Regions from separate parts of the Bradyrhizobium sp. 27S5 genome, predicted to be linked through region 2. Evidence: predicted binding sites of a transcription regulator. Region 2 holds the regulator's gene; the other holds the start of a gene.
What was found. The regulator LexA, encoded in region 2, represses DNA repair genes until DNA is damaged. The targets are predictions, from matches to a motif close to TGTTCNNNNTGTGTTCNG.
Positions count from the first base shown of each region.

Region 1: the regulator LexA is predicted to act here: its motif matches at 2,708-2,725, upstream of recA (recombinase RecA).

Region 1 is NZ_CP147714.1:5,798,788-5,804,538, reverse strand. Features, by position in the region: gene istA (IS21 family transposase) at 1-79, opposite strand, end outside; gene WDM24_RS27405 (hypothetical protein) at 1,338-1,541, opposite strand; gene WDM24_RS27400 (hypothetical protein) at 2,072-2,227, opposite strand; gene recA (recombinase RecA) at 2,828-3,916, shown strand; gene WDM24_RS27390 (hypothetical protein) at 4,023-5,006, shown strand; gene WDM24_RS27385 (thioesterase family protein) at 5,066-5,503, opposite strand; gene gcvP (aminomethyl-transferring glycine dehydrogenase) at 5,720-5,751, opposite strand, start outside.
Region 2 is NZ_CP147714.1:4,702,400-4,708,150, forward strand. Features, by position in the region: gene WDM24_RS22015 (HAD family hydrolase) at 25-651, shown strand; gene glp (gephyrin-like molybdotransferase Glp) at 677-1,888, shown strand; gene lexA (transcriptional repressor LexA) at 2,121-2,825, shown strand; gene WDM24_RS22030 (hypothetical protein) at 3,168-3,596, shown strand; gene WDM24_RS22035 (hypothetical protein) at 3,759-3,986, shown strand; gene WDM24_RS22040 (ComEC/Rec2 family competence protein) at 4,083-5,751, opposite strand, start outside.

The DNA of each region.
Region 1 (5,751 bases), 1.1 Mb from region 2:
CGGCGGCCTCGGGGGACAGTGTCAGTCGGTACGTCATGTACAGCCTCATCTGGTGGTCGGTGATGTGGAGGCCAGGCAAGGCATCGATTCCCTCTTGTCGAGACGAACCAACAGCTTGCACCAGCCGCACCCGGCCGCCAGACGGGTCCAAAAACGCGCGACGCCGATGGGGACGGTCCTCCGGTCGGGCTGCGCCCTCCCTTCGGTCCGTCCCCATCGGCGCAGTCTCACCTTGATTGTCGCTGGAGTCTCACCCTGATCGCCGCCGCGCACTCTTCTGACGGCCGTTCGAGCATCTGGGAAAACTCTGGTCCGCGGTGCCAGCATTGACGTCGCTCCGGGCTCTTGTCGGCTGATTGTCGGAGTCGATAAATCTTAACACGTTAATTGATTTCGGCAATGCGTCCCGCGTGAGGATGCCGCGCGACGATTCCGGTTTTCCGGCCTCAGCGTGTCTTCCGGCACAACGCTGCCCGCTTGAAATATATGCGGACGACGTTGGCTGAACAGGAACCGACATGAGCAGCGCCCAGTTGTCACAGGTTCGGTTGCTGTCCGCCGACGGCACCGGGCGATGTGGGAAGTTCGGCCTCAGCGTGGCCCCCGCGCTGGGGTCGTCTATTTTGTGACGAGACAAGCAGGTCATGGGGCGAGCCTAGTGGAGCAGGCGGCTTTCGTCAGCCAATTGCCTGGTCCCTACCGGTCATCGCATTCGTCATTTCCTGTTGAAGATTGCATCGGCCTTTCGCCAACCAACGATCCCCGGGCGCCGGAGGTTTCACAGCGCCGGGGATCGCTACTCCCGGTGGGCTTGGGGGCTAAGGCCGGGAGCTTGAGAACCGACTCTCCAGGTTTCGGTTCGTTCCTCGGACTGCTGGTCCAGGGCCCAAAAATGAGCAACGCCGCCCGCATTGAAATACGACGGACGGCGTTGGTTCTAGCCCCAGGAGGGTTGGCAAAATCCTGACCTGGATAGCTACGGACGAGGAGGGCGCAAGGTTCACATCTTTGGTCCGTATGACTCCGGTACTCCAAACGCACCCAGCAAAGTGTCGGTGTGAGGTCTAGAATCGAGTGACTAAGTTGTTCTGGCCTCGGCGGGTCCCCCTCGCCGGGGCCCTTTTCGTTCGGATCGTCGAAGCGAGGAATGAGGCAGCGCAGAACAGCCCGCGGCCGTCCGCGTTCCCCGGCTGGATGTCGCTGCTGGATGTCACCGCAACAAGAGCCAGGCCACGCTGACGAACAGGGCCACCAGCGACACCGCCGCAGCGCAGACAAAGGCAACCTCCACGCCATCGATATGGTGGTGGTTCGCCTGCATGGTCGTCCTCCCTGATCTAGAGGGGCATCCGCAAACCCTGGGACATCAGCCACTCCGTCAAGTGAGCGGTGGTCTCGTCATGCCGCGCCTTCCTCAGCAAGGTCTCCTTCTTTTGGTGGATCGGGGGAAGCGTGCTGGCTTCCTCGCGCAGGCGCATGGCCTCGTCGGCAAGACGTTCTTGCAGTGATTGCGAGTGCCTGGAACGACGCCGCTTCTGCATGGCGCTGCACCCTGCTGGTATTGGGCGGGAGCACTAACCGGGCGATCTCATCCCCGGTCGATGCCCACGGGCGGTGCGGTGATGAATCATCAACGGATCGAAAGACGGGATGTTCCTCGCAGCGGGAAATTAGGACACTTGTCAAAATGAGGTAATCCACCAGGGCGGGCTCCGTTGCCACTTTTTCCCGATACAGTGAATTGCGCTCTCCGGACGGAGCGCCCAAGGGGGCGGCCCCGGCGCGTATCCCGCTAGCCCGCGCGCCGGGGCCGTTTCGAGTGATCGAAGGACACCGGACAGCACAACGCCGCCCGCTTGAAAATCTTGCAGGCGGCGCTGGGCTCTAGCCCCGAGAGGGTACGAACAAAATCCCGGTGATGGTCGGTCTTGCCGGAGCAACCAAAGGTTCACACCCGGTCGCCAAATAGAGCGCCGCTTCTCTCGTTGGCACAATCTGCGGATATCAGAGACGTTTGCGGGGCTATCAATTGAAAACAGGAACGAAGCGCGTTCGCCAACTGAGGGCGGTCTTACTCTTTCGGCTCCGGATGCAGCTTGCGCTTCTGGGCTTCGTGCTCTGCAATTAACTGCGCGATGCCGTCGATGGTCTGCCGATCCGTGATCGTTCGGGCGAGCGCAGCGTAATGGACGCTTCTTTCGTCCAACTCGACACACTTCGCACACATGGAGTGCGCTCCCATTCCAATGAAAGGCGGGAGCCCGATAGGTCTCTCAGCCACCGACGCCCAAAATCGTGTCGGTGATGTTCTATAACCAAGTTATCGTGGGTTAGTTTCGGGCTGGGCGATCCTAATCCTGGGGACATTGGCCACTCGGTGAAAGGGGCTCAGCAACGCCTCTCGCGCAACCGGTTGCCCGATGTCCCGTAACTAGGAGTGTCGGCCCATTCTTCCATTTTGGTACTACGGGCTGGCTGGGGCCGTTCGGTCCATCCCGGTCACGGACGGCCCTATCTTTTGTTCTCGCAAGAACGGATTGAGCATCATCAAGATTTATATGCCCAGAACAGTGAATAGGGCCGCTCAGTAGTCCTACTGAGAACATCGGCCAAGCCTTGGTTTCTGTTCGCTTAATCCAAAACGGACCACGCCAAGATTCAAACCGGGCCACCAGGGGATAAAGCAGGCCAGCACCGATTTGCCAGAAAGAACATATTGCGAACATAGAACAAACGTGGTACGAGGTTCCAATCAAAAACGCATTCCGCCCGATCTCATCACCCGTTTGTCCCGCTAGCGAATCCCCGCCATAAGGAGCACATCCCAATGTCTGCTACTGCCCTGCGTATCGTCGAAGGATCCTCCATGGACAAGTCCAAGGCCCTCTCAGCCGCGCTCTCCCAGATCGAGCGCCAGTTCGGCAAGGGTTCGGTGATGAAGCTCGGCAAGAACGACCGCTCGATGGATGTCGAGACGATATCTTCGGGATCGCTCGGGCTCGACATTGCGCTCGGCGTCGGCGGGCTGCCGAAGGGCCGCGTCGTCGAGATCTACGGGCCGGAGTCCTCGGGCAAGACCACGCTGGCGCTGCACACGGTGGCGGAAGGCCAGAAGAAGGGCGGCATCTGCGCCTTCATCGACGCTGAACACGCGCTCGACCCGGTCTATGCGCGCAAGCTCGGCGTCAACATCGACGAGCTGCTGATCTCGCAGCCTGACACCGGCGAGCAGGCGCTGGAAATCTGCGACACGCTGGTGCGCTCCGGTGCGGTCGACGTGCTGGTGGTCGATTCGGTCGCGGCGCTGGTGCCGAAAGCCGAGCTCGAGGGCGAGATGGGCGATGCACTGCCGGGCCTGCAGGCGCGCCTGATGAGCCAGGCGCTGCGCAAGCTCACCGCCTCGATCAACAAGTCCCACACCATGGTGATCTTCATCAACCAGATCCGCATGAAGATCGGCGTGATGTATGGTTCGCCGGAGACCACCACCGGCGGCAACGCGCTGAAGTTCTATGCCTCGGTCCGCCTCGACATCCGCCGCATCGGCGCGATCAAGGAGCGCGACGAAGTGGTCGGCAACACCACCCGCGTCAAGGTGGTGAAGAACAAGCTGGCGCCGCCCTTCAAGCAGGTCGAGTTCGACATCATGTATGGCGAGGGCGTCTCCAAGATGGGCGAGATCCTCGACCTCGGCGTCAAGGCCGGCATCGTCGAGAAGTCGGGCGCCTGGTTCTCCTATGACAGCCAGCGGCTCGGCCAGGGACGCGAGAATTCCAAGGCCTTCCTGAAGGCGAACCCCGACATCACCGCCAAGATCGAGGCCGCAATCCGGCAGAACTCCGGCCTGATCTCCGAGCAGATCCTCGCCGGCACGCCCGAGCGCGACGCCGAGGGCGAGGAGCCGACCGAGGAGTAAGCCGTAAGGCTGCAGGATTTCGCTGCAAGCGGGCGCTGAGGACGTTGAGTTGCCGACGTCTTCGGCGCCCGTTTCGTTTGGTGCCGGCGTCGAGAGAGTTGTGCCGATGAAGCGCCTCATCCTGACCAGTCCGTCCGGCCTTAGCCTCACACGTTCGGGGCTCGCCGAGGTCGCTATTACATCCGGCTTTCGATTTGTCGGCGGACCACTGCCGCCGCTAGGAGAGCTTGAGACTTACTTCGGATTAAGGTCGGACCAGGATCCGGTCGGACATTGGTCGCACTGGAGCACGCGGAGCCAGTGGCCTCAGGATGCCAGGGCGCGCAGGGATCTCGCGCTGATCGAATTCTGCGAACCTTACGAGATTGTCGAGCTTTGGTTCGATCCGGACCCAAATGATCAATTGCAGCTGATTTGGTTGCTCGATCATTTCCGGGCCTACCCGGCGATGGCGGCCAAGTTGAAATTGCGCCTGGTCGCTTTCGCTCTGTCGACGCTGCACGAGACATGGCGCGGATGGAACGAAGTGCCGCTTATCAACATACGGCCTGCCGACCTCGAGACCGCAAGCATCTGCTGGCAGGCCTATCGCGCGGCAACGCCCGAGGCTTGCTTCGATGCGCTATGTCGAGACCTCAGCGGCTTTCCCTTGCTGAGGCCGGCCCTGCTTGACCTGCTCCAGGAGCTTCCGTGGAGCAGATCGGGACTTGGCGCGACCGAACTACGACTGCTCGAACTGATTGCGGCGGGCTTCATGGGTACGAACGGGTTGTTCTACCTTCGCGGGTTCGGTCAACGCGCGGTATTCACCGACATGGAAATCGGGACGCTGCTTCAAGGGCTCGCGCATGGGCCGCAGCCCGCGATCGCCGGGCTCGATGATGAGCTACGCGTCATCGCCCCTGAGAATTTGCGAGCGCGCATGGAGGCCTATCGGCGAAGCCGGCTGTCGCTGACTGAATTTGGCGAAGCTGTCCTCGCCCATAAGGAGGACTTCAGTCGTCACAATCCGATCGATCGCTGGTGGGGCGGCACGCACCTCACCAACGACAATCTCTGGCGCTGGAGCCCAACCCTGGTGAAGCACTAGCGCCCGATGGCGGAGTGGCCGTTGTGTCTCAATCCGCGCAACGCGGATTGGCAGTCGGCTTACCCCTGCGCCAGCGCCTTTTCCCGGCTCGCGATCAGCGCCCGCAGGTCCTCGGTCACGGCGACCGATTGGTGCGTCTTCTGGTCAGTGGCGACCCAGATGATTTCGCCGGTGGCGCGAAGGTCGTCGGAGCCCTTGGCGAAGATCGCAAGCGCAAGCACGATCGAGGAGCGGCCGATCCGCGCGACCCGCACGCAGACCTCGATGTCCTCGTCGAACCGGATCGGCGCCTTGTATTCGACGACCGACTTCACGGTATGAAAGTCGACGTCGGTTCGCGCCACCTCGCCGAGATAGTCGTAGCCCATCGCGCGAAAATATTCGGTGATCGCCGTGTCGAAATAGGTCAGGTAGTGGGCGTTGAACACCACCGCCTGCGCGTCGACTTCGGAATAGCGGACGCGAAACGGGAAATGAAACCAGAATTCCTGGCGCATGAATCCTCCTGCCGCGGCATTGCTCGCCGTCGTTCGCCCCGCAGTCTCGCCGGGCCTTATGATTGCCAGACCGTAGGATGGGTACCGCGACTTGTCCGCCGTAGCTCGAAGAGCGAAGGTGGAAGCGAAACCCATCGTTCATTGAGCGTGATTGGCACTGGTGATGGGTTTCGCTGCGCTCTACCCATCCTACGGCACCTACGCTAATCGCCCGCGCTACTCCGCCGCCTGCGCGTAATCCTCCACCG
Region 2 (5,751 bases):
AATTTTCGTACATGGTTTCACGCAATGACCTCGCAACTCACCCCCGACTCCGCCGACGTGCTGCTGTTCGATATCGGCCGCGTCGTGCTCGATATCAGCCTCGACAAGGCGATCACGCACTGGGCACAGCATGCCGGTTGCGCGCCGGCCGACCTCGCCGGCCGTTTCGTCGTCGACGACAGTTACAAGCATCACGAGATCGGCCGGATCGACGACGCGGCGTTCTTTGCGAATTTGCGCCAGTCGCTCGGCGTCGAGCTCACCGACGCGCAATTCCTCGAGGGCTGGAATTCGATCTTCACCGGCGAGATGCCGGGCATCGCCCCCCTGCTCGCGGCCGCCGCCAGACGAATGCCGCTCTACGCCTTCTCGAACACCAACCCGGCCCATGTCGCGCATTTCTCGGTCGCCTATGCCGAGCTGCTCAGCCACTTCCGGACCGTGTTCCTGTCCTCGAGCATCGGCCTTCGCAAACCCGACGCCGCGGCCTACGATCATGTGATAGAAGCGATCGGCGTGCCGGCGTCGCGGATCCTGTTCTTCGACGATCTGGCTGCCAATATCGAAGGTGCGCGGGCGCGCGGCCTTCAAGCCATCCACGTGACATCGACGGATGACGTGGCAAGGGCGCTGACCGCACTTGGTATTTGACCATTTGCCTTGAGGAGTTTTGCGCGTGGCCCTGATGCCGGTTGCCGATGCCCTGTCCGCCATTCTTGCCGGTGCCGAACCGCTGCCGGGGGAGATGGTCGCGCTCGATGCCGCCTACCATCGCACGCTGGCGCACGACCTCGCGGCGCGCCGCACCCAGCCGCCGGAGCCGATGTCGGCCATGGACGGCTACGCGGTGCGCGCCGCCGATGCGGCTGATCTCAAGTCCCGGCTCAAGGTGATCGGCGAAGTCGCCGCCGGCCGGCCGTTCGAGCGGACGCTCAGTGCCGGCGAAGCGGTGCGGATCTTCACCGGCGGCGTCATCCCCCATGGCGCCGATGCCGTCATCATCCAGGAAGACACCCGGGTCGATGGCGACCACATCTCGATCACCGAGGCAGCGAGCCCGGGACGGCACATCCGCCCGGCCGGCGTCGACTTCCGTGAGGGCGACCTGCTGCTCAACGGCGGCAGCCGCCTGTCCGACCGCGCGCTCTCGCTCGCGGCCGCCATGAATTATCCGGAACTCGCGGTGCGCCGCCGCCCGAAGGTCGCGGTGCTCGCCACCGGCGACGAACTGGTGATGCCGGGCTCCCAGCCCGGCCCCGGCCAGATCGTCTATTCCAACGGCTATGCGCTGCGTGCGCTGGCGCGCGCCGAAGGCGCCGAGACCGTCGATCTCGGGGTGGCCGCCGACACGGTGGCCGCGACCACGGCCGGTATCCGCCGGGCGCGGGAGGCCGGCGCCGACATCCTGATTACGACCGGCGGCGCCTCGGTCGGCGACCACGATCTGGTCAAGCAGTCGCTGGAGGCAGAGGGCGTCGCGATGGCGTTCTGGCGGATCGCGATGCGGCCCGGCAAGCCGATGATGCACGGCCGGCTCGGGGCCATGCGGGTGATCGGCCTGCCCGGCAATCCGGTGTCGTCCTATGTCTGCGCCTTCCTGTTTCTGGTGCCGTTGATTCGGGCTTTGAGCGGCCGGAACACGATCCATCATGTCCGCACGACCGCCCTGCTCGGCCGCGACCTCGCCGCCAACGACCAGCGCGAGGACTATCTGCGCGCGCGTCTCGAGGAGCGCCAGGACGGCGCGCTGATCGCCACGCCGGTGATGCAGCAGGATAGTTCGCTGCTCGGGAATCTCGCTGCGGCGCGGGCACTTCTGGTACGTCCGCCGTTTGCGCCCGGCGCCGCCAAGGGCAGCGAATGCGAGATCCTCACACTGCCCGACTGAGGTTTTCGCGGGCTGCCGATTGCGCGCCGCCTGATGCGTTCACCGGAAATTAAGTGGTTGCGGAACACATATCGAACATATAGTGTCCGTTCATGATTTGTTTCGAGTACTGGTGTCTACAATCGGGAAGCCGCCAGGGAGCATTGCGCTCCCGAGATCAGGCCCCGTCTGAAAGGCCCCACCTGAAGAGTCTCGGAATCGAACGACGCTATCAACCGGGGGAATGCTCGAGATGCTCACGCGCAAACAGTTCGAACTTCTGCGTTTCATCAATGAACGTCTGAAGGAGGCCGGCGTGCCGCCCTCCTTCGACGAGATGAAGGATGCGCTCGACCTGCGCTCGAAGTCCGGTATCCACCGCCTGATCACTGCGCTGGAGGAGCGCGGCTTCATCCGCCGCCTGCCCAACCGCGCCCGCGCCATCGAGGTCATCAAGCTGCCCGAACTGTCGGCCGGCGGCGGCAATGGCCGCCGCGGCTTCACGCCGAGCGTCATCGAAGGCACCCTCGGCAAGCGCAGCAGCACGCCGCCGATCGCCGAGGACGACGGCAACCGTCCGGTCGCCGTCCCCGTGATGGGCCGGATCGCGGCCGGTACGCCGATCGAGGCGCTGCAGACCCGCAGCCACACCATCAGCGTGCCGCCCGACATGCTCGGCTCCGGCGAGCACTATGCGCTGGAAGTGCGCGGCGATTCCATGGTCGACGCCGGCATCCTCGACGGCGACATGGCGCTGATCCAGCGCAACGACGTCGCCAACACCGGCGACATCGTGGTGGCGCTGATCGACGAGGAGGAAGCCACCCTGAAGCGCTTCCGCCGCCGCGGTGCATCGATCGCGCTCGAGCCGGCCAACACTGCCTATGAAGTGCGCATCCTGCCGCCGAACCGGGTCCGCATCCAGGGCAAGCTGATCGGGCTGTATCGCAAATACTGACGGCGGCGGAGCATGATCCGGAAAAGTGCGGAGCGGTTTTCCGAAAAGATCATGCTCGAACAGACATATGGAGCGGGATGACGATTCGAAGAAAAGTCATCCCGATCCGGGAACGAGCAACAGATCGGATCGTTCCTTGGAAGATAGTGCGACGTGCGGACCACCTAGGATGCGCCCTGATACCTCTCGCGCAGTGTAGCGCGTTTGTGATTGAGGCGTTCGACGGCCAGTCGTACAATCGCCCAGAAACGAGCAGACACTCGTTTGCTATCGTCCACTCTGGTAGAGGCCTGCGCCTCAAGGAGAGGCACGGGTCGCTACCTCGAAAAGAGGAGCCATCCGATGTGTGACTATAGTCTGCACGCCGTGGCATCGCGCCCCGCCATTGTCGGAGAGACGCTGATCACCACGACTTTCCGCGGCACGTCGACCCGCGGCTTTGCTTCGGAGAACGATCCCACTGTCGCGGTCTGCATGCTGCCGGGCACCGAGCTCGCTTTCGCCGAGAACGTTCGCTACGACAGCCGCTGGATCTGGACCAAGACGATGAATTTCCGCGTCGGCGTGTTCAACGAAGTCGAGCCCGACGTGCCCGATCGCCATCATGACGCGGTCGAATTCCCCGACGGCAGCCACGTTCTGGTGACCCAGCTCGTCGAGGGACAGCGCGTCAGCGTGCTGCAATTGCCGGCACTGCATCCGCCGGTCGAGCACAAGCCGAAGGTTGTGGAGCGGCGGCCCTCCGCATTCGCGTCGCTGTTTTTGGGTTGAGCGCATCGTCGCCGCGGAATGAGCCATTCGGCGGCGGATGACCTTAGGCGATTTCGAGCGACCCCGGATTTCCGCTTCCGGGGCGCAGCAGGAGATTTGCGTCGGCGAGCGCCTTGGCGCATCATCGCGTACGGAGGACGTGCACTCACGGAAACCTGCGCAGTGGTCGACAAGGTCACATGGCAAAAGGCTGGACGCGTCACCGAGCCGGGCCGCTACATGTTCCGGTTCGGCTGGCTGACAGTGACGGCCGATGATCTCAAGGTCTGGGAGCAGTTTCCCGAGGCCGTCTTCACCCTGGTCAAGAAGCCCGACGCCGGCCCCGATTCCGACGAGTACCATCTCGGCCTGTTCGAGCTGCCGACCGGCCCCTCGCCCGGCAACGGCTGAAGCGTTTTCGAGCGAAGTGGACACCGGTTCGCGTGAAGAAAACGCGTGAAAACAAGAAACTAGAGTTTTGGTTCTGATTAAATCAGAACCAAAACTCTAGTCGTCGCCCTGCAGGTCGGTCTCGGCCGGGGTCGCATCGACTGCGCGCCGCGGCGCGGCGGCGGGTGTGCGGAGGACCGTCTCGCTCTCACCGTCACCGGGAACCGCCGGCGACCACGGCCGGTCGATGCCGCCGGGCTTCACCGCGTCAATGGCGTAGCCGGCGCTGGTCCGCCGCAGCACCAGCGCACCGTGGCTCCGCAGCCGCTCGGCATCGATCACCGAGGCCGCGCAACCCTGCGGCGCCGGCCGCGCGGTGACGATCAGCGCCGCCCGCTCGCAATCGTCGGCCAGCGCCTCCGGCCGCATCGCCAGCGCGACGAAGGCGCCGCCCGGGCCCTGGGTGACGCAGCCGCTCGGATCGCAGGAGACGCCCTCGCCGAGCGACGCATCGACGGCGGTCCGCGCATCGGCATCCGCCGCCAGCCATTCCTTGACCAGGAATGCATCCTTCGCGCTATGCATCAGATGCAGCCGCCCGTCGCCGCCGCGCACCGCGACGTTGCGGCCGTCGGCAGAAATCAGCACGTCCGGCAGAGGGGCCCTCAGCGCCCAGACTGTGGCCACCACCAGCAGCACCGCGCCGGACCAGCGCAGCGGCGTGCGCAACAGCCCAAGCAGGATGATGCCCGCGCTTGCGACGATCAGCGGCCCGATGCCGAACGCCGCCATCCGCCCGACCGCGCCAGGCAGCGCGGCGACCCATTGCGTCACCAAAATCATCCAGTCGATGCCAAAGCCCATGATCGCCCAGAACACGCCATCAAAGCCGAACGGCATGGCGAGGAGGCCGAGCAGGCCCGCCGGCATAACGATCGCCGACACCACCGGCATCGCCGCGAGGTTGGCGAGCAGCCCGTAGGGCGTCACGCGATGGAAATGGAACGCGGCGTAGGGTGTCGTCGCCAGCCCCGCCACCAGCGAGGCCAGCATCAGCATCGTGAGCTCACGGCCGCCCCACAACGCAACCCGCGCGGTCGCCGAATGGTCGGGCGAGGCCAACAGGTTCGGCAGCCCGATCTGCACCAGCGCCACCAGCCCGAGCGTCGCGGCAAACGACATCTGGAAGCTCGGATGCACCAGCGCCTCCGGCGCGATCGCGAGCACGATCAGCGCCGCCACCGCCAGCGTGCGGAAGGTGATCGCGCGGCGGTCGACCATCACCGCGATCAGCACCACGGCCGTCATGAAGAACGATCGCTGCGTTGCGACCTCCGCCCCCGACAGCAAGAGATAGAACGCCGCGGCGACGAGCGCGGCCGCCGCGGCCCATTTCTTGATCGGATGCCCCGCCGTCAGCGCAGGAAACAGCGCGAGCAGCGCGCGCACCGCGAAGAACACCACGCCCGCGACCACGGCCATGTGGTAGCCGGAGATCGACAGCACATGGCCGAGCCCCGAGATGAACATCGCATCGTTGACCGGCGTCGAGATCGCGTCGCGCCGGCCGGTCAGCAGCGCGGTTGCGATCGCGCGCTGATCGCCGTCGAGCGTGGTGCGGATGCGCGCGTCGATGGCGTCACGCAGGCCCTGCATGAAGGCGGCATAGCGCAGCGCCAAGCCGCCGGCTGCCGGTGGTTCCCTGGTCTTGACCGCGCCCATCACGAAGCCGGAGGCGCCGATGCTCTGGAAATAGAGGTCGCGGCCGAAATCATAGGAGCCCGGA